One region of the Streptomyces sp. NBC_00654 genome, then DNA from elsewhere that is predicted to be linked to it. Evidence: riboswitches for the same ligand, from Rfam matches in the RefSeq annotation. Region 1 holds a riboswitch; each other region holds the start of a gene.

The links. A riboswitch is a leader RNA that binds a small molecule or an ion and turns the genes downstream of it on or off. The one in region 1 is predicted to bind cyclic di-AMP.
Region 2: linked by a shared signal. The riboswitch ahead of OHA98_RS14475 (LysM peptidoglycan-binding domain-containing M23 family metallopeptidase) and the one ahead of OHA98_RS34675 (transglycosylase family protein) in region 1 are both predicted to bind cyclic di-AMP.
Region 3: linked by a shared signal. The riboswitch ahead of OHA98_RS24975 (C40 family peptidase) and the one ahead of OHA98_RS34675 (transglycosylase family protein) in region 1 are both predicted to bind cyclic di-AMP.
Region 4: linked by a shared signal. The riboswitch ahead of OHA98_RS10830 (M23 family metallopeptidase) and the one ahead of OHA98_RS34675 (transglycosylase family protein) in region 1 are both predicted to bind cyclic di-AMP.

The regions. Positions count from the first base shown of each region.
Region 1 covers NZ_JAPEOB010000003.1:531,978-538,961, reverse strand. Annotated here, with positions in the region: gene OHA98_RS34685 (cytochrome P450) at 1-696, shown strand, start outside; gene OHA98_RS34680 (transglycosylase family protein) at 841-1,812, shown strand; cyclic di-AMP (ydaO/yuaA leader) riboswitch at 2,103-2,283, shown strand; gene OHA98_RS34675 (transglycosylase family protein) at 2,287-3,021, shown strand; gene eno (phosphopyruvate hydratase) at 3,378-4,658, shown strand; gene OHA98_RS34665 (septum formation initiator family protein) at 4,784-5,254, shown strand; gene OHA98_RS34660 (DUF501 domain-containing protein) at 5,339-5,896, shown strand; gene OHA98_RS34655 (Ppx/GppA phosphatase family protein) at 5,893-6,843, shown strand.
Region 2 covers NZ_JAPEOB010000001.1:3,381,812-3,388,795, reverse strand. Annotated here, with positions in the region: gene OHA98_RS14490 (STM4012 family radical SAM protein) at 1-564, shown strand, start outside; gene OHA98_RS14485 (STM4011 family radical SAM protein) at 573-1,502, shown strand; gene OHA98_RS14480 (SGNH/GDSL hydrolase family protein) at 1,514-2,341, opposite strand; gene OHA98_RS14475 (LysM peptidoglycan-binding domain-containing M23 family metallopeptidase) at 2,506-3,495, opposite strand; cyclic di-AMP (ydaO/yuaA leader) riboswitch at 3,501-3,658, opposite strand; gene OHA98_RS14470 (alpha-galactosidase) at 3,951-6,050, opposite strand; gene OHA98_RS14465 (tyrosine-protein phosphatase) at 6,241-6,984, shown strand, end outside.
Region 3 covers NZ_JAPEOB010000002.1:1,060,094-1,067,077, reverse strand. Annotated here, with positions in the region: gene OHA98_RS24990 (ATP-binding protein) at 158-589, shown strand; gene OHA98_RS24985 (LysR family transcriptional regulator) at 694-1,611, opposite strand; gene OHA98_RS24980 (LysE family translocator) at 1,684-2,325, shown strand; gene OHA98_RS24975 (C40 family peptidase) at 2,356-2,826, opposite strand; cyclic di-AMP (ydaO/yuaA leader) riboswitch at 2,830-3,016, opposite strand; gene OHA98_RS24970 (hypothetical protein) at 3,548-3,856, opposite strand; gene OHA98_RS24965 (ATP-dependent Clp protease proteolytic subunit) at 3,864-4,499, opposite strand; gene OHA98_RS42985 (tryptorubin family RiPP precursor) at 5,371-5,460, shown strand; gene OHA98_RS24960 (cytochrome P450) at 5,538-6,584, shown strand.
Region 4 covers NZ_JAPEOB010000001.1:2,513,526-2,520,509, forward strand. Annotated here, with positions in the region: gene OHA98_RS10820 (pitrilysin family protein) at 1-1,048, shown strand, start outside; gene OHA98_RS10825 (pitrilysin family protein) at 1,075-2,454, shown strand; cyclic di-AMP (ydaO/yuaA leader) riboswitch at 2,701-2,869, shown strand; gene OHA98_RS10830 (M23 family metallopeptidase) at 2,882-3,700, shown strand; partial or broken gene OHA98_RS10835 (GntR family transcriptional regulator) at 3,935-4,641, shown strand; gene OHA98_RS10840 (HPr family phosphocarrier protein) at 4,808-5,089, opposite strand; gene OHA98_RS10845 (bifunctional GNAT family N-acetyltransferase/acetate--CoA ligase family protein) at 5,250-6,984, shown strand, end outside.

The DNA.
Region 1 (6,984 bases):
GCGGAGCTGATCCACCGGAAGCGGGAGGGCCTGGGGGCCGAGGGCGAGGACGACGACCTGATCTCGGGTCTGATCCGGGCGAGCGACCACGGCGAGCACCTCACCGAGAACGAGGCCGCCGCGATGGCCTTCATCCTTCTCTTCGCCGGATTCGAGACCACGGTCAACCTCATCGGAAACGGTACGTACGCCCTGCTGCGCCACCCGGAACAGCGGGCGCTCCTCGATCGCGCGCTCGACGCGGGGGACACGGAGCTGCTGGCCACGGGCATCGAGGAACTGCTGCGGTACGACGGACCGGTAGAGCTGGCCACCTGGCGCTTCGCGACCGAGGCGCTGACGCTCGGGGGGCGGGACATCGCCGCGGGTGATCCTGTGCTCGTCGTGCTCGCCGCGGCCGACCGGGACCCGGAACGGTTCGACGACCCGGACACGCTCGACCTCGCACGGCGTGACAATCAGCACCTCGGCTACGGGCACGGCATCCACTACTGCCTGGGAGCGCCGCTCGCCCGGCTGGAGGGGCAGGCGGCGATCGCGACGCTGCTACGACGCCTTCCGGAGCTGCGACTTGCGGGAGAACCGACCGATTTGCGGTGGCGCGGAGGTCTCATCATGCGTGGACTGCGCACGCTGCCGGTGGAGTTCGAGCCGGGCCGGCGGCACAACAGAAGTGACGCTGCGTCAACTCTGTGACTTTCACGTGATCTGCGCTGCATCGACTTGTGACACACGTTCGAGTCCCGCTAGGTTCACCGTTCAACGCCTCGAACGGGGCGTCACGTGACTCGCCGGTCACCTCAGTACCCACACCAGTCAGTCGCACGGAAGGCAAACCCCATGGGCTCCGCGAACGGCAGACACCGCCGCCCTCGCCAGGCACCCGCCATCGTCGTCGCCGCGGGCGTGACGGGATCGGCCATTGCGATCCCGCTGCTCGGCGCGGCCGGTGCGCACGCCGCCGAGGCCTCGACCTGGGACCGGGTCGCGGAGTGCGAGAGCGGCGGCATGTGGAGCGCCGACCTCGGCAACGGCTTCTACGGCGGGCTCCAGTTCTCGCAGGACACCTGGTCCGCGTACGGCGGCACGGCGTTCGCGCCCCGGGCCGACCTCGCCAGCCGCTCGCAGCAGATCGCCGTGGCGGAGAAGGTCCTGGGCGACCAGGGTCCGAAGGCCTGGCCCAGTTGCGCGGTGATCTCCGGACTCGCGACGGACAGCTCGCTGCCGGGCGTCGACCCGGGTCCCGCGCCCTCCGCCGACCCTTCGGATATGGCGCCGGCGGACGGACTGCCGGACGGCGGGACGGACGGGACGGCGGACGAAGCCGACGGCGGTGGTACGCCGGGCGGGAACGACGCCTCCGGCGAGGCGGCCGACCCCTCGTCGAGCCCTTCCGCGCCGCCCGCGAGCCCTTCCCCGAAGGCGCCCGCACCCGAGGGCTCCTCGGCGCCTGACGCCCCGAAGGGCACGGACGGCACCGGAGGCAAGCACCGCGGTACGCCGGCCCCCGAGGAGAGCCGGGCCGCGGACCGGGACGGCGGGCGCGAGTCCGGCCGGCATGCCTCGCGCGGCGAGGGCGAGGCGCGCGACGGCGGTACGGCACCCGTCGGCGGCGACTACACCGTCCGGCCGGGCGACAGCCTCTGGGCGATTGCTGACGCACAGAAACTCCCCGGTGGATGGACCGCGCTGTACGAGGCGAACAAGGATGCCGTCGGGGTGGACCCGGACCTGATCCTGCCCGGCCAGAGCCTGGAGCTGAGCCCGGACGCGGCCCCCTCCGGCGATGTCGAGGGCGCCGCCGCCAACTGATCCAATTCGGGAAAACGCCCCGAAATCCGGGGTAGTTCAGAGGCCTATGTCCACTTATGCGTAAGTGAGACATGGGTCTCTTTGCTTCAACTGGCGTGTCTCGTCCGCCGGGTCCGCCCATATCGCCCCCGACCTGCGGAAACGTTCCTCTGTTGATGGCAAGTAAGGCCCGATTGACCGGTATGTCCATCTTTGAATGTGGGGGTTGCCTGTGTTTACGGTCGGAACCGCTCGCACCGCGGGCCCCGTCGACCGTCACGCCGAATCCTGCCGTCGGTCGAAGGGAACAGACGCGTAAAGCGCCGTAGGCAGGAGCGGGGGACCCAGGTAAGCGCCGGGCCCGGTCGACTCGTCCCGTACGAGAGCGATCAGGACCGGCTTGGGGTGAAGTCGCGTGCTAGGACACGCGGCCGGGCAACTCACTTGGCCCGAACCCGACAGCTCACCTCGTAGGCGTCGGTGAGGAGAAGTTCCATGCTGCGTAACAGCAAGGGCAAGCACCGCCGCCCGTCCAAGGCCGTCCGTGTCGCCACGCTCGCCGGTGTCGCCGGTGCCGCCGTCGCCGTCCCGCTGATGGGTGCGACCGGCGCCTCCGCCGCCTCCGTCTCCACCTGGGACGCCGTCGCCCAGTGCGAGTCCGGTGGCAACTGGTCCATCAACACCGGCAACGGCTACTACGGCGGTCTGCAGTTCTCGCAGTCCAGCTGGGCAGCCGCCGGCGGTACGCAGTACGCCGCCCGCGCCGACCTGGCCACCAAGTCCCAGCAGATCGCCACCGCCGAGAAGCTCCTCGACATGCAGGGCCCCGGTGCCTGGGCCTGCGCCGGTGCCGGCGGTCTGACCAACGACGGTGTGGACCCGGGTGTCGACACCGGCTCCGGCCAGGCCGAGCAGGAGCAGGCCCAGCCGAAGCAGCAGGCCCAGCCGAAGCAGCAGGAGCGCCAGGCCGAGCAGCCCGCCTCCCGCGGCGAGCAGCGCACCGCCCCGGCCGCCCCCAAGGCCGAGTCCGCCAAGACCGTGACGACCCCGACCGGTCAGAAGGTCCAGAAGGGCGACGGCGAGTACAAGGTGAAGTCCGGCGACACCCTCAGCAAGATCGCTGAGAAGGAAGGCGTCAAGGGCGGCTGGCAGAAGGTCTTCAAGCTCAACGGCGACATCGTCCAGGACGCCGACCTGATCTTCCCGGGCCAGCAGCTCCACCTGAAGTAGTCCCCGCCCGGCCCGGAGCGCTCCCGCTCCGGCCGAAGCGGATCACGGCTTCTCCTCCCTCCGAGGGGGACGTCCGGCGGCATCTCCCTCGGCTCCGCCCCCGGCCCGGCGCGCTCACCCCCCGTGCGCGCCGGGCCGGGGTGTTTTGGCTGCGCGGCCGGCTCCGTGCGTTCAACTTCTGTAGTTACCAGCCAGTAAATTTCTTGACCTTCCTCCCGGTATGCGGGCCCTTGGGTCCTTTTTCGTCCCAGGAGACGGGCGGTCGGCCGCCCCACGGGGCCGAGCCGGTTAGGCTCGTGTCGCAAGGCCACAGTGACCCTGCACAACCAGCGTCATATCCCAGAAGGAGATGCCTCGTGCCGTCCATCGACGTCGTCGTAGCCAGGGAAATCCTCGACTCCCGGGGCAACCCCACGGTCGAGGTCGAGGTTGGCCTCGACGACGGCAGCACGGGACGTGCTGCTGTTCCGTCCGGCGCCTCCACCGGTGCGTTCGAGGCCATTGAGCTTCGCGACGGTGACCCCAACCGCTACCAGGGCAAGGGCGTCGAGAAGGCCGTCCTCGCCGTCATCGAGCAGATCGGCCCGGAGCTCGTCGGTTACGACGCCACCGAGCAGCGCCTCATCGACCAGGCGATGTTCGACCTGGACGCCACCGAGAACAAGGCCTCGCTCGGCGCCAACGCCATCCTCGGTGTCTCGCTGGCCGTCGCCCACGCCGCGTCCGAGGCGTCCGACCTGCCGCTCTTCCGCTACCTCGGCGGCCCGAACGCGCACCTGCTGCCCGTTCCGATGATGAACATCCTGAACGGCGGCTCGCACGCCGACTCCAACGTGGACATCCAGGAGTTCATGATCGCGCCGATCGGCGCGGAGTCCTTCTCCGAGGCCCTGCGCTGGGGCGCGGAGATCTACCACACCCTGAAGAAGGTCCTGAAGACCAAGGGCCTGTCCACCGGACTCGGTGACGAGGGCGGCTTCGCCCCGAACCTGGAGTCCAACCGCGCCGCCCTGGACCTCATCGTCGAGGCCATCAAGGAGGCCGGTTACGTCCCCGGCCGCGATATCGCGCTCGCGCTCGACGTCGCCGCGTCCGAGTTCTACAAGGACGGCAGCTACGAGTTCGAGGGCAAGTCCCGCTCGGCCGCCGAGATGACCGAGTACTACGAGGAGCTCGTCTCCGCGTACCCGCTGGTCTCCATCGAGGACCCGCTGTACGAGGACGACTGGGCCGGCTGGAAGGTCATCACCGACAAGCTCGGCGCCAAGGTGCAGATCGTCGGCGACGACCTCTTCGTCACCAACCCGGAGCGCCTGGCCCGCGGCATCGAGGAGGGCTCCGCGAACGCCCTGCTCGTCAAGGTCAACCAGATCGGTTCGCTGACCGAGACCCTGGACGCCGTCGAGCTGGCCCAGCGCAACGGCTTCAAGTGCATGATGTCGCACCGTTCCGGTGAGACCGAGGACGTCACCATCGCCGACCTCGCCGTCGCCGTGAACTGCGGCCAGATCAAGACCGGCGCCCCGGCCCGCTCGGACCGTGTCGCCAAGTACAACCAGCTGCTGCGCATCGAGGAGATCCTCGACGACGCCGCGGTGTACGCGGGCCGCTCGGCGTTCCCGCGCTTCAAGGGCTGACATCCCGGCACCCGGGGGCCGGTCACCGGCCCTTCGGTGGTTCGGTGCACCAGCCTCCGTCCGTCCCCGCACTCGGTCCCGTACCGTGTGCGGGGACGGACGTGCGTAATGGGGAGGCGGGAGACATGGCCGGGAAGGACCGCGACCGGTTCTCCACCTCGACCAGGCTGCGACTGCTCGGCGAGCAGACCGCGGCCCGCGTCTACCGTTCCCAGAACCGCCGGCAGGCCCGCCGCTCCCGGCTCACCGGCCGGGCCGCCTTCCTGGCCCTGGTCGTCTGTTCCCTGGTGGTCGCGCTCGCGTACCCCATGCGGCAGTACGTCTCCCAGCGCGACGACATCGCCGACCAGGAGCGGCTCTCCCAGGAGGCGGGCCGGCGCACCGAGGAGCTGCGCGACGAGAAGGCGCGGCTCCAGGACGACGCGTACATCATGCGGCTGGCCCGTGAGCACCTCCATTACGTACTCCCCGGGGAGACCGGCTACACCGTGGCCGACCCCGACGCGGCCGAGGACCGCCGCGGAGAGCCGGGCGCGGCGGACCGCCCCTGGCACTCGAACCTCTGGGACGGCGTGGACAGCGCCGACCGCGACTGACCCGCACCCCTGAACAGCACCGTCGAGCAGAGCCTTCAAGCAGCGTCTTGTCGAGCAGAACCTTCGAGCAGAACCAAGGCAGGCATGGAAACGCCCCCTCCGCAGACCGAGTCCACCAAGCCCACCGACGCGGACATCGCCGCGTTCGAGCAGCAGCTCGGCCGCCCGCCGCGCGGTCTGCGGGCCATCGCGCACCGCTGCCCGTGCGGCAACCCGGACGTGGTCGAGACGCAGCCCCGTCTGGAGGACGGCACGCCGTTCCCGACGACGTACTACCTCACCTGTCCGCGCGCGGCGTCGGCGATCGGGACGCTGGAGGCCAACGGGGTCATGAAGGAGATGACCGAGCGTCTCCAGACGGACCCCGAGCTGGCGGCGGCCTACCGCCGGGCGCACGAGGACTACATCGCCCGCCGCGACGCCATCGAGGTCCTGGAGGGCTTCCCCAGCGCGGGCGGCATGCCGGACCGGGTGAAGTGCCTGCACGTCCTGGTCGGCCACTCGCTGGCCGCGGGCCCCGGGGTGAACCCGCTGGGCGACGAGGCGATCGCGATGCTGCCCGAGTGGTGGGCGAAGGGCCCGTGCGTCACACCGTGCGAGGCGTCCGGGGCGGACGGCGCCGACGGGGGGACGGGCCGGTGACCCGGGTCGCCGCCGTCGACTGCGGTACGAACTCCATCCGTCTGCTCGTCGCCGACGCGGACCCCGCCACCGGCGAGATCGTCGAGCTCGACCGGCGGATGCAGATCGTCCGCCTCGGCCAGGGCGTCGACCGGACCGGCAGGCTCGCCCCCGACGCGCTGGAACGCACCTTCGCGGCCTGCCGCGAGTACGCGGCGGTGATCAAGGAGCTCGGCGCCGAACGCGTCCGCTTCGTCGCCACCTCCGCCTCGCGCGACGCCGAGAACAGCGACGAGTTCGTCACCGGTGTCCTGGACATCCTGGGCGTCGAGCCGGAGGTGATCAGCGGTGACCAGGAGGCCGAGCTCTCCTTCACCGGCGCCACGAAGGAACTGGTCGGCGGCGACCACTTCGCCAAGCCCTATCTCGTGGTGGACATCGGCGGCGGCTCCACGGAGTTCGTCGTCGGGGACGACGAGGTCCGCGCGGCCCGCTCCGTGGACATCGGCTGCGTCCGGATGACGGAGCGCCACCTCGTGCACGAGGGCGCCGTCGTCGACCCGCCCACGCTCGGCCGGATCACCGCGATCCGCGCGGACATCGACGCGGCCCTGGACCTCGCGGAGGAGACCGTGCCGCTCGGCGGGGCCGCCACGCTCGTCGGCCTGGCCGGGACGGTCACCACGGTGGCGGCGATCGCCCTGGGGCTCACGGAGTACGACTCCGCCGCGATCCACCACTCCCGGATCCCGTTCGAGCGGGTCGAGGAGATCACCGGACGCCTGCTCGCCTCGACGCACGAGGAGCGCGCCGCGATTCCCGCGATGCACCCGGGCCGGGTCGATGTGATCACCGCCGGAGCGCTCGTCCTGCTCGCCGTGATGAAGCGGACCGGCGCCCGGGAGGTCGTCGTCAGCGAGCACGACATCCTGGACGGCATCGCGTGGTCGGCCGCGTCCGGCCACTGAGCCCGGCGCCCGCCCCGTACCTCTGCTCACGCCCCCCCCGCGCACCTGCTCATACGCATTCCCGTCTGCACTTTTGAGCCGCGTACGGGTCCCCGGAAGCCCTTCCGGGGACCCCTTCGCGGGCGCGCCGCGACCAAGTTC
Region 2 (6,984 bases), on a different contig from region 1:
GAACAGCGGCTGCGGCTCTACCGGGCCGGACGCGACCATCTCCTGGCCCATGGCTACGAGCAGGTGTCGATGCGGATGTTCCGCCGTGCCGACGCCCCGGCGGAGGGCCCCGACGACTACGCCTGCCAGACCGACGGCATGATCGGTCTCGGCTGCGGAGCCCGCTCGTACACCGCGTCGCTTCACTACTCCTTCGACTACGCGGTGGAGATGCGGGAGATCCGCGGCATCATCGACGGGTTCACCGCGACCGAGGACTTCTCCCGGGCCGAGGTGGGCCGGTATGTGGACACCGACGAGGCGCGCAGGCGCCATCTCCTCCAGTCGCTGCTCCAGGCCGCGGGTCTGCGGCCCGAGGAGTACCGGCAGCGGTTCGGCACGGATCCGCGCGAGGACTTCCCGGCCGAGCTGGACCGCTTCGCGGCGCGCGGCTGGCTGGACGGGAGCGCCGGCGGGGATCTGCTGCGGCTCTCCCCCGAGGGGCTGGCCCACTCCGACGCGCTGGGCCCCGAGCTGTTCTCCCCCGCGGTACGGGCCGCGATGGCCGCGTACGAACGGAAGTGAGGCCCGCCATGGACCTGACGATTCTCTACCGGGGCCCGCTGGCCTCCTGCGACTACGACTGTCCGTACTGCCCGTTCGCCAAGCGGCGTGACAGCCGGGAACAGCTGACGGCGGACCGGGCGGCTCTGGAGCGGTTCACCGCGTGGGCCGCGGCGCAGACCGGCGACCGGCTGTCCGTCCTGTTCACACCGTGGGGCGAGGGTCTGGTGAGGTCCTGGTACCGGCGGGCGCTGGTCGAGCTGTCGCGGCTGCCGCACATCGCCCGGGTGGCCATCCAGACCAATCTGAGCGGCCGCACCGACTGGCTGGCCGGGGCCGATACGGACCGGGTCGCGCTGTGGTGCACGTACCACCCCGGTCAGACGCCGTACGAGCGTTTCCTCGGCAAGTGCCGGGAGCTCACCGCTCGCAAGGTGCGCTACAGCGTGGGTGTGGTCGGATTCGACGCCCATCTCGACGAGGCGCGGCGGCTGCGGGCGGCGCTGCCCGACGAGGTCTATCTCTGGGTCAACGCCGCCGAGGGGCACACCTACACGGACGAGGAGGCGGACCGCTGGACGGCGCTGGACCCGCTGTTCCCGTACAGCAGGCATCCGCACCGGTCGGCCGGGCTGCCCTGTCGCACGGGAGAGTCGGTCATCTCCGTGGACGGTGACGGCACGGTGCGGCGGTGTCACTTCGTCCGCGCGGAGCTGGGCAGTCTCTACGACGGCAGCTACCGCCGGGCGCTCGGTCCGCGGGGCTGCCCGCTCGATGTGTGCGACTGCCACATCGGCTATGTGCATCTGGAGACGCTGCCGCTGTACGACGTGTTCGCGGGCGGTGTGCTGGAGCGGATACCGGCTCCGGGCGACCTGGCCACGCCGCCGGCCGGGCTCGTGGTGCCGAGCCCGGCCCGGCGTGCTCTTCCCCTGACGGTCCTGCGCGACGCGCCCTGAGGACGGTCCCGTCAGAGGGGAAGCAGATCGGGGCGCTTGGCCTCGGCGTGGTCGCCGGAGGACTCGCCGCGCAGCCGCCGCCCGATCCACGGGACCAGGTATTCGCGCGCCCAGTGGATGTCGTCGCGCCGTTCCTCGAAGGTGCCGCGCTGTGCCTGCGGCGGCCAGGCCTGATCCGGATCGGCGGGCACGTCCACACCGAGCACCTGTGCCGCGCGCAGTGCGACGCGGGTGTGGCCCTCGGGCGACAGGTGCAGCCGGTCGTCGTCCCAGGCGCGCCTGTCCTGCACCGAGCGGAGCGACCACAGGTCCAGGACGGGGCAGTGGTAGCGGTCGGCGATGGACCGCAGATGGACGTTGTACGTCGCGATCTTCCCGCGCATGTGCCGCAGCACCGGCACGCCGCGGGTGTCGAACCCGGTGGTGATCATGACGGTGCCGACCGCGTTGCTCAGATCGGCGACCGCGCGCTCGAAGCGCTCGGCCAGATCGTCGGGGTCGGTGCCCGGCCTGATGATGTCGTTGCCGCCCGCACAGAAGCTGACCAGCTCGGGGGCCAGCTCCTTGGCGCGGGGGACCTGTTCCTCGACTATCTGGTCGAGGAGGCGTCCGCGTACGGCGAGATTGGCGTACCGGAAATTCCCGTGCGCGGATTCCTCCGGGCTCGTCGCGGTGTCGGGGACCGGGAGCCGGTCCGCCAGCAGGACCGCGAACCGGTCCGCCCAGCCGACGAAGGTCCCGTCGGGGCCGGGGTCTCCGACTCCTTCGGTGAAACTGTCGCCAATCGCCGCGTACGACCCGATGATGCCTGGTTGATTGTTTCTCGAATCGTCTGCCACAAGCGCATATCCTGCACCGTCGAATGTGACCTACGCGACCGTAATACGGGGTTGACGGGTGGTGAGATAGACCACCCGGTCAGTTTTTGGTAAAGCCGGAATAAGAACAGGGACGGTGCGCCGAAGCGCACCGTCCCTGATCATGTCCGGTCGTCACCGCTCCATCAGATGGAGACGCCGTGCTGGCGCAGGTACGCGACCGGGTCGACGTCCGAGCCGTAGCTCGGGCCGGTGCGGACCTCGAAGTGGAGGTGCGGGCCGGTCGAGTTGCCGGTGGAGCCGGAGAGGCCGATCTGCTGGCCGCCGGTGACGGCCTGGCCCACGGAGACGCTGAGCGAGGACTGGTGGGCGTACTGGGAGTACATGCCGTCGGCGTGCTTGATGACGACCTCGTTGCCGTACGAACCGCTCCAGCCGGCCGAGACCACGGTGCCCGGGCCGATGGCGCGGACGACGGTGCCCGACGCGGCCTGGAAGTCCGAGCCGGTGTGGTAACCGCTGGACCAGCTGGCGCCGGAGGCGCGGTACTGGGTGGTGACGTTGGCGTTGGCCACCGGGGTCGTCCAGCCGGAGCTGTTGCTCTGGGAGGCGCTGGTGTTCGTGGAGGTGGTGGACTTTCCGGCCCCGGAGGACGGGGCCGAGGAGTCCGCGGACGAGGCGGTCTTCGGGGCCGGCTGCGCCTTCGGGGCGGCCGGGGCGGCCTTCGGAGCGGCCTTCTCCGGCTCCGCCTTCGACGGGGCCGGCGCGGACTGCGCGGCGTCGGCGGGACCGGACGCCTTGGCGCCGAGGGTCAGCTTCATGCCGGGGAAGATCAGGCTCGGGTTCTCGCCGACGACCTCGCGGTTGTCCTGGTACAGCTTCTGCCAGCCGCCCTTGAGCTTGTGCTCGGCGGCGATCTTCGAGAGGTAGTCGCCGGAGACGACGGAGTAGGTCTTCGAGGCGCCGGGGGCCGCGGCCGCGGCACCCGGGGCGGTGTGCGCGGCGGCGACCGAGGCGGCGGCGGGCTTGGCCGCGGGCGCGGCCTTCTCCGCGGCGTGCGCTCCGGTGGCACCGATCAGCGGGAGGGCGAGGACGGCGCCGCCGGTCCCTGCGGCGAGGACACCGCGGGCGATCGGGCCGGTCTTCGTACGACGGTGCTTACCCATTGCGGGCATGGGGGAATTCCTCTCCGGCGCCTACGAGGTGAGCTGTCGGGTTCGGGCTGGAGATGCCCGGTCGCTCTCGGCGACTTCACCCCGAGCCGGTCCGGATCTCTCCGGGCCGGCGGCTTACCTGGGTCCCCCGCTCCTGCCACACGAGTGTGGGTGGGTACGAATTCCGGGCGGCGGCAGGATTAGGCGATCCGTCCGGATTGACGGTGACCGTAAACGAGTCAGGACGACAGGAACAAGCCATCGGTTGCCTGCCGGAATCCCCGATTCAATTTCGGTCCGGAATTCCCGTCACACTCCGTGGATTACGGATCTTGGCATTCCGCGCGGCGCCCGGATCACCTCCGGGCGCCGCCACCACACACCGTCACGGATATGATCCCGCTCACCAGCGGGCCACCATCTCCCCCACAAACAGGGCACGTTCCCTCAAATGCCCCATTCCGGACATGTCATGGTCACCGCTTCTGACGCAACCTCAGCACCCGGGCGTCCAGGTCGCCGCTCAGCCCGGTGTGCAGCCCGTGATGCAGCAGCACCGATCCCTGGTATTCCGCTCCGGTGTCCTGACAGACGTACGTCGCCGAGGCGTCCAGGCCGCGCAGCCGCAGGGCCGGCGGCCGCTGGCCGAACCGCTGTGCCTCCAGCCACATCAGCACCACGGCCTCCTCGCCCAGGACGTAGCTCACCGCGCTCAGCCCGCCGCGCGGCGCCGCGAGCCGGTGGAGGGCCCCGTGCTGCACCACCGGGCGGATCTCCTTGTAGAGGGACACCCAGTCCCGCGCCTCGGCCAGCTCCTCCGGGCTCCACTCGGTGAGGTCGCCGCCGACCCCGAGCACCCCGGCCATCGCGCTGACGAAGCGGAACCGCAGCGAACTCATCCGGTTGTTCAGCTGGACGTTCGGGCTGTCGGTGACCCAGGCCGCCATCACCCGCGCCGGATGGATCTGCCCGAAGCCCTCCTGGATGGCGAGCCGGTCCAGCGGGTCGGTGTTGTCGGAGGTCCACACCTGATCGGTCCGGGAGAGCACGCCCAGGTCGACCCGGCCCCCGCCCCCCGAGCAGGACTCGAAGGCCACGCCCGGGTGCGCGGCGCGCAGCCGGTCGAGCAGCGCGTACAGCGCGTCCACGTGCGCGATCCAGAGCTTCTGCGGGTACTCCTCGCCCGGCCAGCCCGCCTCGGTGAAGCAGCGGTTGAAGTCCCACTTCACATAGTCGATCGGAGCACTGGAGAGCAGCGCGTCGAGCTGCTCCCACAGGTATTCCTGTACGTCCGGCCGGGCGAGGTTGAGCACCAGCTGATGGCGGAACTCGGTCCGCGTACGGCCGGGGACGTGCTGCACCCAGTCCGGGTGGGCCCGGTAGAGATCGCTGTCGGGGTTGACCATCTCCGGCTCGACCCAGATCCCGAACCGCATGCCGAGTCCGCGCACCTCGTCGGCGAGCGGCCGCAGCCCGCCGGGGAAGCGGTCGGGGTTCGGTGTCCAGTCACCGAGCCCGGCCCGGTCGCTGGTGCGCTGCCCGAACCAGGCGTCGTCCACCACGAACAGCTCGACACCCATCTCCGCCGCGCGCACGGCGAGCGCACGCTGCTGTTCCATGGAGATGTCGAAGCCGGTCGCCTCCCAGGAGTTGTAGAGCACCGGCCGCGGCGTGCCGGCGTCCGGGATCACATGGGCCAGCTGCCAGGCGTGCCAGGCCCGGCTCGCCCCGCCGAAGCCGTCCGGGCTCCACAGGCCGGCGAAGACGGGTGTGGTGTAGGACTCCCCCGGCGCGAGCCGCAGCAGGCCGGACTCGTCGTAGCCCGCGCCCCCGTTGATCTGCACGAGACCGTCGGGCAGCTGATGCACGGCGATCCGCCAGGAACCGGACCAGCCCAGGGCGCAGCCGTACACCTCTCCGTGTTCCTCGGTCGCGGCACCGTCCGCGTCCAGGGCCACCCATGGCAGATGCTGGTGTCCGGTGTGCCCGCGGCGGCTGGAGAGGATCTTCTCGCCGTACGTGAGTTCCGACCGCACCAGCCGGGACTCCGCCGCCCAGCTGCCGTGCAGCTGGCTCAGCCGCCAGTTCTCCCGGGCCGGCAGCGTCCAGGTCGCCGCGTCGGCGCGCAGCAGCTCCAGGGGCGGGCCGTCCGGGCCGGCGTGGGCGACGGTGGTCCAGCGCTCGATCACATCGGAGTCGTCGCGCATCCGGTAGTGCAGGGTCAGCGCGAGGCGGTGCACGGCGTCCGTGAAGCCCAGCCGGAGTTCGTCACCGTCCGTCTCGGCGCCCCCGAACGCCCACTCGGTCCCCCTGACCTCGTCGGTCCGTACGGAGAGCGCCGGGCGGACGAACCGGGGACCGCCCTCGACCGGGTACTCCTCATGGCCGTCGAGCGGAGAATCGAAGCCGGGGCAGGGCGGGAAGGGCTCGGCGGCCAGCGCCTCGGCCGCGGCCATCGTGAGGCGCGGCCCCCAGTGCAGGTGCAGCAGCTCATCGCGGTCGGTGAGGTGGAGCGCGTAGCTGCCGGTCGCGCCACTGAGCACCCAGGTACGGCCCGTGTCACCAGTCTCGATCATCATTTCCCTCACGTTCGAACAGTTCCGCACATCATCGACCACGGTGACGGTGCGGGGCAATGCCCGTGCGGGTTTGTGTGGCGAGCTGTGCGCCTCGTCCGAGATGATTGCCTGAGGAATCGATGTCGTATCGTCACGAGCGTGCCCTCGTCGGCGAGCAGCGCCGACGCCAGACACCCCAGGAGCCGCCGTGACTCAGCAGGTGCCGCAGGTCCCGCCGACAGAATCCGAGCTGACCGGAGTCCGTAATTTCCGTGATGTGGGAGGGCTCCCCACCACGGACGGACGCCGCGTGGCGTTCGGGCGGCTCTACCGCAGCGGCCACCTGGCACACGCCACGGAGCAGGACACGGCGGTCCTCGGCAGGCTCGGCCTGCACACGGTCTTCGACTTCCGCAACGACGCCGACCGGAAGCTCGACGGCCACGACGTGGAGCTGGCGGGGGTGCGCAATGTCAGCATCCCCCTCTCCGACCCGGCCGACGGCGCCGAGTTCTGGCGGCTGGTCCGGGACGGCGACATCGCCCAGCTGCGCTCGATCCTCTCGGGCAGCAAGGGCACGGACCGGATGATCACCTCGTACCGGTCGATCATCCGGGACCGCACCGCCGAGCACAGCCGGGTACTGCACGCCCTGGCCGAGGACAGCGTCCCCGCCCTGATGCACTGCGCCGCGGGCAAGGACCGGGCCGGTCTCTCGATAGCCGTGTCGCTGCTCGCCGTGGGAGTGGAACGGGAGGCCATCGAGGCCGACTACCTCAAGTCCAACGACGCGCACCGCCGCTACCGGGTGCGGCGCTCGGACACCTCGGAGACCGGGATGTCCCCGGAGGTCCTCGAACTGCTGAACCCGCTCTTCGGCGCGCACGCCGCATACCTCGCCGCGGCCTTCAGCACCATCGAGGAGATCTGGGGAACCACGGACCGCTACCTC
Region 3 (6,984 bases), on a different contig from region 1:
CGACTGCCACCGGGGCAGAGTTCACCGCTTTGAGCGACAGATATATGCATACCTTGGCCGATCGTCGTTACAGAGGGCAGCATCAGTGGCAATCTGGCGCGAAGCACAATCCCGGCCGATCGCGGGTCGGCCGGGGCGGGAAAGGGACGGCGTCGCCATGGCAGATCATCAAGAAGCAACCGTCACCCTGCCGAGTGATCCGGTCTCGGTCTCCTCGGCCCGCAGGTATGTCGCCCGGATACTGGCCGAATGGGGTCTGGCCGACGACACCGAGATCGCCGACACCATCCGGCTGATCGTTTCGGAGCTTGCCACCAACGCCGTACAGCACACGTTCGGGCTGTCACCCACCTTCACCGTGGACCTCCGGCTGGACCGGGAGGAGGAGCTGCGTCTCGGCGTGACGGACAGTCACCCCCGCTGGCCCCAGCGGCTGCCGGCCGCCGTCCAGCAGGACAACGGACGCGGCATGGTGATCATCCGGGCCCTGGCCAAGGAGTACGGGGGACAGCTCTCCGTCACTCCCACCCCCGAAGGAGGCAAGACGGTCTGGATCGCCCTGCCCTGGACGGTTCCGGGCCAGGGCTGACGGGGAAGCGGGCGCGCCGGGTCCACTGCTCGCGGGCAGGGCCCCGGCGTCCGTCCGGGCAGGCTCCCGGCGTCCGGGCAGGGCCCCCGGAGTCCCGGCCGGCCCTACCGCGCCGCCGCGCCCCGTCCGAATCCGCTGCGCATCAGTGCCAGCAGGGTCGACGCGGCGGAGGTCGCCCGGTCGCCCCGGTGCGCGACGGAGATCGTCCGGCGGAAGGCCGCCGGATCCAGCCGCCGCACGGCCAGCGGGGTCGGGGACATCGCGGCGACCATCTCCGGAACCACGGCCACCCCGAGCCCGGCGCTGACCAGCGCGCACACCAGGGCGTAGCCGGGGGACTCGCACACCACGGCCGGGGTGGCGCCGGCCTCGGCCAGGGCGCTCTCCACCCCGCGCCGGGGCGGATGCGTGGGCGCGCTGCTGATCAGCGGCCGTCCCGCCAGCTCGGCGACCGGCAGCCGGCCCGTCCCCTCGGCGAGCCGGTGGCCGACCGCGGTGACGAGGACCAGTTCCTCGACCAGGAGAGGCTCGACGACGACGCCCATGGGCGGGGGACCCGCGGGCGCCGGTTCGTACGCATGGGTCAGGGCGAGGTCGACCTCTCCGGCAGCCACGGCGGTGACTCCCTCGGGCGGCTCGTAGTCGGTCACGGCGAGCTCCACATCCGGATGTGCGCGCCGGAACGCGCTCAGGACCGGCGGCAGCAGGTGGATTCCGGCCGTGGTGAACGTGCCGACCCGCAGCCGCCCCCCGGAGAGCCCGGCCAGCTGAGCCAGCTCGTGCCGAGCCTGGTCCAGCTCGTCCAGGACCCTTCTGGCCCGGCCCGCCAGCAGCTCACCGGCGGCCGTCAGCCGCGCCCCGCGATGATGACGAACCAGGAGCGCCGCACCGGCCTCGCGCTCCAGTTTGGCCAGCTGCTGGGAGAGAGCAGGCGCGGTGTAGCCCAGGCGCGCGGCCGCACGCGTGATCGATCCGGCCTCGGCGACCGCCACCAGCGCCGCCAGCCGTGTCGGGTCGTACATTAAGCGTTCCTTTTGGCAGACCCAGAAGATTGCAAGTACACGCTAAAGGCTCTTCCGGTCCAGGGTGTAACCATGGACGCACAACTGCTCGCCTTCACGGGAGTCGCCGCGGGGATGGTCGCGCTGCCCGGCGCCGATTTCACCGTCGTCGTACGCAACGCACTCGCCTCGCGCCGTTCCGGGGTCGTCACCGCGCTGGGTGTCGCCGGGGGGCTGCTGGTGCACACCGCGCTGGCCGTGGCGGGCCTGGCCGCGGTGCTGGTCACCATGCCCGTGCTGTTCCGCACCGTCCAGCTCCTGGGCGGCGCGTATGTGCTCTGGCTCGGTCTCAGCGCTCTGTTCGCGTGGCGACGTCGGCCCGCCGAGGCGGACCGGACAGCGCAGCCGGAGGCCGGCCCCGTGCAGAAGGAGCTGGGACGCTCCCTGCGGCAGGGCTTCCTGACCAACGCGCTGAACCCCAAGGCGCCGGTGCTCTTTCTCAGCCTGCTGCCCCAGTTCGTGCCCGACGGGCAGCCGCCACTGCCCAGGACCCTGCTGCTCGCGGCCGTCGTCGTGGTGCTGGCGCTCATCTGGTTCCCGGCCGTGGCCCTGCTGGTGGACCGGCTGGGGCGGTGGCTGCGCCGGCCGCGTACCGCCCGTGCGATCGAGGGCGGCAGCGGCGCGGCGCTCACCGCACTGGGGCTCGTGCTGGTGACCGGACCGCTGCTGCGCTGAAGCGGGTCCGGCCGTGGGTCAGGCCGTGGGTCAGCGGACCCGTCCGTACCACACGCTGTTCGACCAGATCTTCTCCAGCCGGACCACCGCCCCGGTCTTCGGGGAGTGCCAGATCTTTCCCTTGCCCGCGTAGATGCCCACGTGGTAGACGCTGCGGCCGGAGTGGAAGAAGACCAGATCACCCTTCTTCCGCTTGGACTTCGAGATGTGGTGGGTCTTGTTGTACTGCTGCTGGGCCGTGCGCGGGAGTTTCTTGCCGGCCTTCTTGAAGGAGTAGAGAGTCAGCCCCGAGCAGTCGAACCGGCGCGGACCGGATGCTCCGTACTTGTAGGGCGATCCCTTCTTCGACGCGGCGATCGTGAGCGCCTTCGTCGAGTGCGTGGCGGCCTCGGCCTCGTTGACCAGCCCCGGCGCCAGCATGGCGGAGCCGACGGCCAAGGTGAGGACCGAGGCCGTACCGGCCCGGGTAAGCAGAGACGGGACATGTACCTGCGCAGTCATGCGCAACCCTTCGTCAGCCGCCTGTGAAGGATGACCTGTCGGGTTCGGGCTGGCGAAGTTGCCCGGCCGCACTTGGCGGCTTCACCCCGAGGGGCGACCGGTTGCCCGGCCGACCCGTTGTGCTCGGGTCCTCCACTCCTGCCGATCCACTTCTGTCGACCAGTCATCCGGGCAGTGGCAGGACTCGGCGTCCGCCCGGACCGCCCCGCCGCGGTGGCGGGGGCTTGTCGTCCCAGGGATCTTGACTCACGAAGTGCCGGATTTCCGAGCTGAAACAGCGATTTGTGAGAGTCGTCACGACTGATCCGTTCGGGTGGACGAGCCCGATTTCCGCCCTCGGCCGGGCTGCCCGACCAGCCTCGCACCAGCGACGGAACGTCAGATTCCGAGTACTGTCCACGCGCTGAGCGCAAGTTGGGCTGTCCCTCGTGAGGGGGAATGCCTACGCCGAACGAGGGAGGAAATCTGATCTCCTTGCCGGGCGTGTCGCGGGGCGGGCGCGGAGAGGTGTGGCGGGGCGCGGAGGGGTGCGGAGGCGCGCATGAGATGCGGCGAGGTGTGGAGTGGTGAGGAGTGGTGAGGACTGGCGTGGCCAGGTCCCGGCTCCCCGTGATCGGGAGCCGGGAGCCGGTGGCGGACGTGGTGCCGGGCGTTGTGCCGGATGCGGTGCCGAGGGGTCGGCCGGGGCGGACCCCGGCCGAGTGGCGGGCCTGGGGTCCGGTCAGCCCACCGGCGGCGGGGGCATGGTGACCCGGCCGGCGCGCCGTTCTCCGTCCAGCAGGCGCAGGGCCCGCGCCAACGTCGCCGCGTGGATCTGCGCTTCGCCCCGTTCGTGCATCAACGCCAGGGCGTCGCGCAGCGCCGTGGCCCGGGAGGCCAGGGCCTGCGCGGCCCGGAGCGCGCCATAGGTGTCACTGCCTCGGGCCGGGTTGATCCGGCCCAGTTGGTCGAGAACTTCCAGGTAGCGGTCGATGAACTCCCCCTCGGCGCGGGTCAGCGCGGGGAGCGGCGGGTACTCCGGTGGAAGCATGGTGGGTTCACCTCGGGGGGTGCGGCGGCCGGGACGGGCCGCGGTTCTCCATGACGTGGTCCACGAGCCCGTACGCCTGGGCGGCTCGGGCGTCGAGGATGGTGTCGCGCTCGATGTCGGCGGTGATCTGCTCCGTGGACCGGCCCGTGTGACGGGCCAGCATGGCCGCGAGCATCTCGCGCACCCGCATCAGCTCGCGTGCTTCGATTTCGAGATCGGACGGCTGGCCCTGGACCGGTTCGTCCAGCGTCGGCTGCCGGATGACTACCCGGGCGCCGGGCAGGGCATGTCGGCGGCCCGGCGCGCCTGCCGCCAGCAGCACGGCGGCGCTGGAGAAGGCCTGGCCGAGGCAGAACGTCTCCACGTCGCACGCCAGGTACTGCATGGTGTCGTAGATCGCGGCCATGGCGTTGAACTCGCCGCCGGGGGAGTTGATGTAGAGCGAGATGGGCCGGTCCGGCTCGGCGTGCTCCAGATACATGAACTGTGCGATCAGGTCGGTTGCCGCGGTGTCGTCGACCGGGGTGCCGAGGAAGACGATCCGCTCGGACAGCAGCTTGGAGTACGGGTCCAGGGTCCGGGTCCCGGTCGCGGTGCGCTCGGTGAACTCCGGCAGGACGTAACGGGCGGCAGGTCGGATCATGGCGGTGCCTCTCCTGGGGTCTGCACGGTTGTTCTCGGTGGGTCGCTGTTCCGCGGGCGCGCCGTTCCCGGGTACGTGGTCCCTGGGGACCCGCGGCCGCGTCCGTAAGAAATGTACAGGACGTACAGAAAGCTTTGGCGGGGCACGCGCCTGGTTCTTGGCACCGGGGTGGCTGTCCGGGGTCGGTGCCCAGGCGTTCGGGGACACGGGTCGGGCATGCGAGGGGCGGAATGCTGCCGCTGCACCCCGGTGGAGCGGACTCCCTGCTCCGGGAACCCCGTGCCGCCTCTGGCTCTTGATGGAAGCGGACGTGCTGTTCCGGGCGGTCCAGGAGGACGTGCGGGCGCAGGCGGCGTTCATCGCCGCTGCCCTTGCCCTCCTGCCGGGGCTGCCTGCGGAGTCCGCCGAGGCTCGGTTGTCAGAAGCAACGGGCTTGTGGGTCCGCAGCCAAGTGCCGCGTGGCCTGTCTCCGCGCGCTCGCAGTAGAGGAAGCCTCGTTCTGACGCAGGTCAATCATCGTGGGCGATCAGTGTGAGTCGGCCTCGTCGGAACAGGCGACCGGACGCCTTCGGCGGAGTCGTCCCGCGGGAGATGCCCCCGGTCATGCCGCATGGCCGAATCACCGCATTCGAGGCCATCCCCTCCCCGGGGTGTCCATATTTGGGCGCCAATGGATGAATTAGGGGCGATTTGCCGAGATGTGAATATCTGTGAAATCGAAACGTGAATGAGTCAATTCAGGCAGTGATGTGAGTCACTTGACACATTCATCGAACAGGTCTTAACTGCCCACGGCAGTTGAACTGAATGCCGGGAATTCCTTCCGGTATCCATATCTTCTGCCACCGAACAAGCATCTCGTTCATCACGCATGGAGGTTTTCATGAAGCTCGTTCGCCTCGTCAATAAGTTCCGCCCGGAGAAGAGTCTCAAGGCTTACGCCTGGTACGGCTGGATTTAATCAGGTAGTTTCCTTGCCGGGCTCGCGTCGGTCAGGAATTCTTGCCGACGCGAGCCGCCTACCCATGGAGTTCACCCATGTCTATGCTCCGCGCCGGCGGGAGCGGTCGGGTTACTGAGTTCGCGCCGAGGCTCGACGAGCTATTGAGCCGTTATCGCGATGCGTCGCTGTTCCGTCTGGAGCCCGACACGATCGGTGTATCCGGCGCCGATCTGATGGACAGCCTGCTCCGCAGCAGACCGGCCAACGCGGAGGAGAGGCCTACCTTCAAACCCGTCCAGAAGCGGCTTGTCAGCCGTGCCGACGCATCCACCTTTATGCAAGCCGTGGGCTCGGACGTACGAACCGCGCTGCAACGTCCCCTCGAGGACGCGGTCGACCTGACCGGCCGGTGGCCGCATGTGGCGCATGTCTACCTGCGGGATCTCGTTTTCGGGGACGAAAGTCTGCGATTCCGGGTTCTGGTCGACCGCCGACTGGAGTTGACCCCGAAACTGACTTGGTCGGCCGTCGCCTCCGGTGCCGCTTTGTTGGGCAGACCCGGGCCGGACGTGCCGCTGTCAAAACTTGCCGCTCTCGTTCTCGATTCCACGAACTACAGTGACCGGCGCTATGCCATGTACCTGTACCGGCGAGTGGCGGCACCCGTATGCTTCACCGTCTCCGCGCTTGTCACCAGCGCCCTGTGGCTCGGAGCTCCGTTCAGCGACGACGTATCGAATCGGAATATCCTCCTTGAGGCACTCCGACTGCTTCCCCCGTCGTGGAATATCTTGCGAGTGGCTTCCCCGGAGTTCTCGGACGTGGACGCACGGATCGGCCCGAAAGACGACGTCCTGCTGCTTCCCCTGCTGAGCCACCGCGACCCCAAGCTCTGGGAGGAGCCCGACGAGTTTCACCCCGAACGCTGGGACGAGCTGGATGGAGATACTCATCCCGGCTATCTGCCCTTCGGCCACGTGAGCGAACGATGCTGGGGCCGTCATATGGTCCTGCCCCTGGCTGAACGGCTCCTGGAAATCGTGCGCCGGGACGGCCTCGTGGTGAGTCCGGACCAGACCAGGGGGAAGGTCGAACTCGATGGATTGCTCGAAGTGTCCGAAGTGCGGATGACTCGACCGTGACGCTCCTTGAACCTGGCGGAACTGTCGCAGTGTGTCCGCGCGGGAATCACGCGCATGGCTTGAGAACGAGTCCTGGTTCTGGCTCAGCCTCTGCGAAGCCGTAGCCGCGCAGGTGGTCCACCACGCCGACCAGGTAGTGCAGGCCGTTGTCCACCGGCGGGTGGTGGACCCCGGCGGCCAGGTCTTCGGCGCCCGTTGTGGCGCGAGTGTCTTCGCCGCCGCGTCGACCGCGGCTTGCTCGGCTCCGGCACCGCGCCCTTCTTCCCGTCTGCCATCGTGTGCGCTCTCCTCATGGTTCTGTCGGCCTGACGGTGTCCAGCGCACTGCCGCCATGCATTCGCCACTGACGCCTTTGGCCGCTGGGGCGACGGCCACAGGCTTCAACGGCAACGGCATCTCC
Region 4 (6,984 bases), on a different contig from region 1:
CACCCATCAGGTGGAGCTGGCTCTCTGGCTGGAAGCCGACCGGATGGGCTCCCTCCTCGCCGCACTCGACGAGGAGTCCATGGAGAACCAGCGCGACGTCGTGAAGAACGAGCGGCGCCAGCGCTACGACAACGTGCCCTACGGCACCGCGTTCGAGCGGCTGACCGCCCTCGCGTATCCGGAGGGCCACCCGTACCACCACACCCCGATCGGCTCGATGGCCGACCTGGACGCCGCGACCCTTGAGGACGCGCGTACGTTCTTCCGCACGTACTACGCCCCGAACAACGCGGTGCTCTCGGTGGTCGGCGACATCGACCCCGAGCAGACGCTGGCCTGGATCGAGAAGTACTTCGGCTCCATCCCCTCCCACGACGGCAAGCAGCCGCCGCGCGACGGCACGCTGCCCGAGGTGATCGGGGAGCAGCTGCGCGAGGTGGTTCAGGAAGAGGTCCCGGCGCGTGCGCTGATGGCGGCCTACCGGCTGCCGCACGACGGCACCCGGGCCTGCGACGCCGCGGATCTGGCGCTGACCGTGCTGGGCGGCGGCGAGTCGTCCCGGCTGCACAACCGTCTGGTCCGCCGCGACCGTACGGCGGTGGCCGCCGGATTCGGGCTGCTGAGGCTCTCCGGAGCGCCCTCGCTGGGCTGGCTGGACGTCAAGACGTCCGGCGGCGTCGAGGTGCCGCAGATCGAGGCGGCGGTGGACGAGGAGCTGGCCCGGTTCGCCGCCGAGGGCCCCACGCTCGAGGAAATGGAACGGGCCCAGGCCCAGTTGGAGCGCGAGTGGCTGGACCGGCTCGGCACGGTCGCGGGCCGCGCCGATGAACTGTGCCGGTACGCCGTCCTGTTCGGCGACCCGCAGCTCGCCCTGACCGCCGTGCAGCGGGTGCTGGACGTCACCGCCGAGGAGGTCCGGGCGGCCGCCGAAGCGGCGCTGCGCCCCGACAACCGGGCGGTGCTGGTCTACGAGCCGCTGGAGCCGGCGGCCGACGAGGCCGCCGACGACACCGAAGGCACCGACGCGCCCGAGGGGGCGGACAAGTGAGCGACGCCGCCGCGACTGGAGTAGCCATGGAGTACCACCCGCAGCCCGCCCCCGGCGTGGCCCGGCCCTGGGCGTTCCCCGCCCCCGAGCGCGGTTCCCTGCCCAACGGGCTGACCGTGCTGCGCTGCCACCGCCCCGGCCAGCAGGTCGTCGCCGTGGAGATCTTCCTGGACGCCCCGCTGGACGCCGAGCCCGAGGGGCTCGACGGCGTGGCCACGATCATGTCCCGGGCACTGTCCGAGGGCACGGACAAGCGCAGCGCCGAGGAGTTCGCCGCCGAGCTGGAGCGCTGCGGTGCCACGCTCGACGCGCACGCCGACCACCCCGGCGTCCGGGTCTCCCTGGAGGTTCCCGCTTCCCGGCTGGCCAAGGCGCTGGGCCTGGTCGCCGAAGCGCTGCGGGCCCCGGCCTTCGCCGAGAGCGAGATCGAGCGCCTCGTCGGCAACCGGCTCGACGAGATCCCGCACGAGCAGGCCAACCCCGCGCGGCGCGCCGCCAAGCAGCTCTCCAAGGAGCTGTTCCCGGCGACCGCGCGCATGTCGCGCCCGCGCCTGGGCACCGAGGAGACGGTGCGGCGGATCGACGCGGCGGCCGTGCGCGGCTTCTACGACGCCCATGTCCGCCCGTCCACCGCGACGGCCGTGATCGTCGGCGATCTGACCGGGGTCGATGTGGACGCGCTGCTCGCCGACACCCTCGGCGACTGGTCCGGAAACGCCGGCCAGTCCCGTCCGGTGCCGCCGATCACCGCCGACGACACCGGCCGTGTCGTCATCGTGGACCGTCCCGGCGCGGTGCAGACGCAGCTGCTCATCGGCCGGATCGGCGCGGACCGGCACGACAGCGTCTGGCCGGCCCAGGTGCTCGGCACCTACTGCCTGGGCGGCACCCTCACCTCCCGGCTGGACCGGGTGCTGCGTGAGGAGAAGGGCTACACCTACGGTGTCCGCGCCTTCGGCCAGGTCCTGCGCTCGACGGCTCCGGGCTCGGCCTCCGGGGCGGCGGGCGCCGCGATGCTGGCGATCAGCGGCTCGGTGGACACCGAGTCCACCGGACCGGCGCTGGCGGACCTCTGGACGGTGCTGCGGACCCTGGCGGCCGACGGGCTGACGGATGCCGAGCGCGAGACGGCCGTGCAGAACCTCGTGGGGGTCGCCCCGCTTAAGTTCGAGACCGCGGCGTCGGTCGCGGGCACCCTGGCCGACCAGGTCGAGCAGCACCTCCCGGACGACTTCCAGGCCCACCTCTACGCCCGCCTCGCCGAGACGGGCACGGTGGAGGCGACCGCCGCCGTGGTCAACGCGTTCCCGGTGGACCGGCTGGTGACGATCCTGGTGGGGGACGCGGCGCAGATCGAGGAGCCCGTGAAGGCCCTCGGCATCGGTGAGGTCTCGGTCGTCAGCTGACTCTCCGGGTACGCGGTCAGCGGGCGCTCGATGCTCCCGCTGTCGTATACCGGGGCACAGGGGACCCCGGTGCGACTCGTCGCGCCGGGGTCTTCCTTTTTGTCCGATTAGGTTCCTTTGCGGGGGAAGTTGCTCTTCTGTCCTGTGGGATGAGCGACAAAACCCGCTGTCCGTTTGCTGCGGGAAAGTTGTGCCGCTTAGCGTCGGCTCCGCTGTCCGTCATCCGTATGCCGCGTCCGCGGCGCCGGGCAGCCATCGCCGAGTCCCCGTCAGGCGCGAGCCTGGGGAGCCGGGGACCCACGAAGTCCCTGGGGTGAATCGGATGCCCGTGCCCCGTACGAGGCCCAGGTGTCCGTAGGAGACCTTCCTGCTCCGAACCCGTCAGCTAACCCGGTAGGCGAGAAGGAAGGAAAGGATCAGCCCCTCCATGGCGTTCACCCGTGCCACCGGGAAGCACCGTGCCCCGAGCCGCCTGACGCGCAAGCGCGCCCAGGTCGCCGGCGTCGCGGCTCTGGCCACCACCGGCGTCATCGGCGGTATGGCCTCCCCGGCCCTCGCCGCGGACTCCGAGGCCCACCCCGTCGGCGACACCGGCCTGACCGCGGTCATCGCCATCGACGCCACGCTCGCCCACCAGATCGACGCCCAGGCGAAGGCCCAGGAGCACCAGGCCGAGGTCGCCGCCGAGGCGAAGGCCAAGGCCGTCGCGGAAGCCGAGGCCAAGGCCGCGGCCAGGGCCAGGGCGAAGGCGGAGGCCGAACGCAAGGCCGAGGCCCGCGCCGAGGAGGTCCGCGAGGACAAGGCGCGCGCCGCCCGCGCCGCCGAACGCGCCCGGCTGAACTCCTTCCACCTCCCGGTCGCCGGCTCGTACGTCAGCACCGGCTATCAGTCCAGCGGTTCGCTCTGGTCCTCCGGCAGCCACTCCGGCGTGGACTTCCACGCGGCCTCCGGCTCCTCCGTCGTCGCCGTCGGCGCGGGTACGGTCGTCGAGGCCGGCTGGGGCGGCGCGTACGGCAACAACATCGTGCTCCGGATGACGGACGGCACGTACACCCAGTACGGCCACCTCTCCTCGATCGGCGTCTCCGTCGGCCAGAGCGTCACCTCCGGCCAGCGGATCGGCCTCTCCGGCTCCACCGGCAACTCCACCGGACCGCACCTGCACTTCGAGGCGCGCACCACGCCCGAGTACGGCTCCGACATGGACCCGGTCGCCTATCTGCGCGCCCACGGCCTCAACGTCTGACCGTCTCCGCACCCCGCCGATGGCCCTGGCTCCCCGCCGGGGCCTTCCGCGTTTCTCGGACCGGAGCCACCGGAGCCGCCGGGGTCACCGCACCCTCCGCCGAAGTGCCCGGTGGCCGAAAGATATCCCCCGGATTTCCCTGCGCCATCGGAAATTCCGGCCGATTGTCATAGAGTCACGGAACAGGCGTCGGCCGGCCGCGTTTTTCGCGGGGATTATGGCGGAGGTTCGGACATGCGCATTCCCGCGCATTCGGTATGCACGGCAATCCGTGACGACATCGTCTCCGGTGTCTTCGAGCGCGGCAGCCGCCTCACCGAGGAGGTGCTCGCGCGGCGCTACGGAGTCTCCCGGGTCCCGGTCCGCGAGGCGCTGCGCACCCTGGAGTCCGAGGGTTTCGTCGTCACCCGCCGGCACGCCGGTGCGTGTGTGGCCGAGCCCACCGAGCAGGAGGCCGCCGACCTGCTGGAGGTCCGGATGCTCCTGGAGCCCCTGGGGGCCGCACGCGCCGCCCAGCGGCGTACCGAGGCCCATCTCAAGGTGCTGCGCGGCCTGGTCAGGCTGGGGCAGGAGCGGGCCCGCCGGGGCGAGGGCGAGGATCTGCGCTCGCTGGGCGGCTGGTTCCACGAGACCCTCGCGCAGGCCTCCGCCAGCCCCGGTCTCATCGCCCTTCTCGCCCAGCTGCGCCACAAGACCGCCTGGATGTACGCGGTCGAGCAGCCCGTCCGCCCCGCCGACTCCTGGGCCGAGCACGGCGCCATCGTGGACGCCGTGGCGCGCGGCGACGCCGAACGGGCCAGGGCGCTGGCCGCCCAGCACGCCGAGCGGGCCATGTCCGCGCACCGGCCGCGCCGCACCGCCCGCCGGGTGTCCGCGCTCCGGGCCGGGACCGGGTGAGCGATCCGCAACACGGCGTAAACATCGCGGGTGTCCGGCATTAACAATTACGCCGTATACAAAGTGAAGTAATTCCGCAGGGCTTTGTTTCCGCTGCCCGAATCAGGTCGGGCGGTAATTGTGTGCCGATAGGAACGAAAGAGCCGCGGCTCCCTGTCGGGATACCGCGGCTCGGTCGGGGAAGAAACCCCGGTCTGATCCGTGCGGGAATCAGACCGTCTCCGGAAGCTCCTCAAGACCCTCGGCGACCAGCTTCGCCAGACGGTCCAGGGCGGCCTCCGCGTCGTCCGCGTCGGACGCGAGCACGATCTCCTCGCCGCCCTGCGCGCCCAGGCCGAGCACGGCGAGCATGGAGGCGGCGTTCACCGGGTTGCCGTCGGCCTTGGCGATCGTCACCGGGACGCCGGAAGCCGTGGCGGCACGGACGAAGATGGAAGCGGGGCGGGCGTGCAGGCCCTCGGCCCAACCGACGTTTACGCGGCGCTCAGCCATGGTTCTGCCCTTCACGAATCAATGGTTGTCTAGACCAGTCTCTCATGCAGTGCGCGGTGCTGTGCCCGACCGCCGTTCCGGCCGCGCCGCCGGCCGGCCTCCTCAGACTGCCCCGGCCCCGCCCCCTCCGCGACCGGTGTGCCGGTCGTAGGCTTTGGCCATGCACCCGAAGCCGGAGCAGAGTCCGCATCACGTGTACCCCGACCACTGGGAAGCGGACGTGGTGCTCCGCGACGGTGGCACCGCGCGCATCAGGCCCATCACCACCGACGATGCCGAGCGGCTCGTCAGCTTCTACGAGCAGGTCTCCGACGAGTCGAAGTACTACCGCTTCTTCGCCCCGTATCCGCGTCTCTCCGACAAGGACGTGCACCGCTTCACCCATCACGATTACGTCGACCGGGTGGGCCTCGCCGTCACGATCGGCGGTGAGTTCATCGCGACCGTCCGCTACGACCGGATCAACGAGCAGGGGCGGCCCGCCTCCGCGCCCGCCGACGAGGCCGAGGTCGCCTTCCTCGTCCAGGACGCCCACCAGGGCCGCGGGGTGGCCTCGGCGCTCCTCGAACACATCGCCGCGGTCGCCCGCGAGCGGGGCATCCGCCGCTTCGCCGCCGAGGTGCTGCCCGCCAACAACAAAATGATCAAGGTGTTCCGGGACGCCGGATACACCCAGCAGCGCAGCTTCGAGGACGGCTCCGTCCATCTCACCCTCGACCTCGAACCCACCGCCGAGTCCCTCGCCGTCCAGCGCGGCCGTGAACAGCGGGCCGAGTCGCGCTCGGTGCAGCGGCTGCTGGCCCCCGGCTCCGTCGCCGTCATCGGCACCGGCCGCACCCCCGGCGGGGTGGGCCGCACCGTCCTGCGCAATCTCCTCGGCTCCGGCTTCACCGGGCGCGCCTACGCGGTCAACAAGGCCTTCGACGACGGCCTGACGACGCTGGACGGCGTCCCCGCGCACCGTTCCGTCGGCGAGATCGACGAGCGGGTCGACCTGGCCGTCATCGCCGTCCCCGCCCACCGGGTGCCCGAAGCGGTGGCCGACTGCGGCGAGAACGGCGTCCAGGGGCTCGTGGTGCTCTCCGCCGGATACGCCGAACTGGGCGCCGAGGGCCGTGAGCTCCAGCGCGAACTGGTCCGGCAGGCCCGCTCGTACGGCATGCGCATCATCGGCCCGAACGCGTTCGGCATCATCAACACCGCCGAGGCCGTCCGGCTGAACGCCTCCCTCGCCCCCGAGTCGCCCGCCCCCGGCCGCATCGGCCTGTTCACGCAGTCCGGAGCCATCGGGATCGCCCTGCTCTCCGGCCTCCACCGGCGCGGCGCGGGGCTCTCCACCTTCATCTCCGCGGGGAACCGGGCCGATGTCTCCGGCAACGACTTCCTCCAGTACTGGTACGAGGACCAGGACACCGACGTCGCCCTGCTCTACCTCGAATCCATCGGCAACCCCCGCAAGTTCACCCGGCTCGCCCGGCGGACCGCGGCCGTGAAACCCGTCGTCGTCGTGAAGGGCGCCCGGCACAGCGGCTCCACACCGCCCGGCCACGCCGTGCCCATCAGCCGCATCCCCGACGCCACGGTCTCCGCGCTGATGCGGCAGGCGGGCGTCATCCGGGTCGACACGGTGACGGAGATGGTCGACGCGGGCCTGCTCCTGGCCGATCAGCCGCTCCCGGCCGGCCCCCGGGTCGCGATCCTCGGGAACTCCGAGTCCCTCGGGCTGCTCACGTACGACGCCTGCCTCGCCGAGGGGCTGCGCCCGCGCCCGCCCCGCGACCTCACCACGGCGGCGGGCCCGCAGGACTTCCGGGAGGCGCTGGCCGAGGCGCTCGCCGACGGGACGTGCGACGCGGTGATCGTGACCGCGATCCCCTGGGTCGGGGAGAACGGCG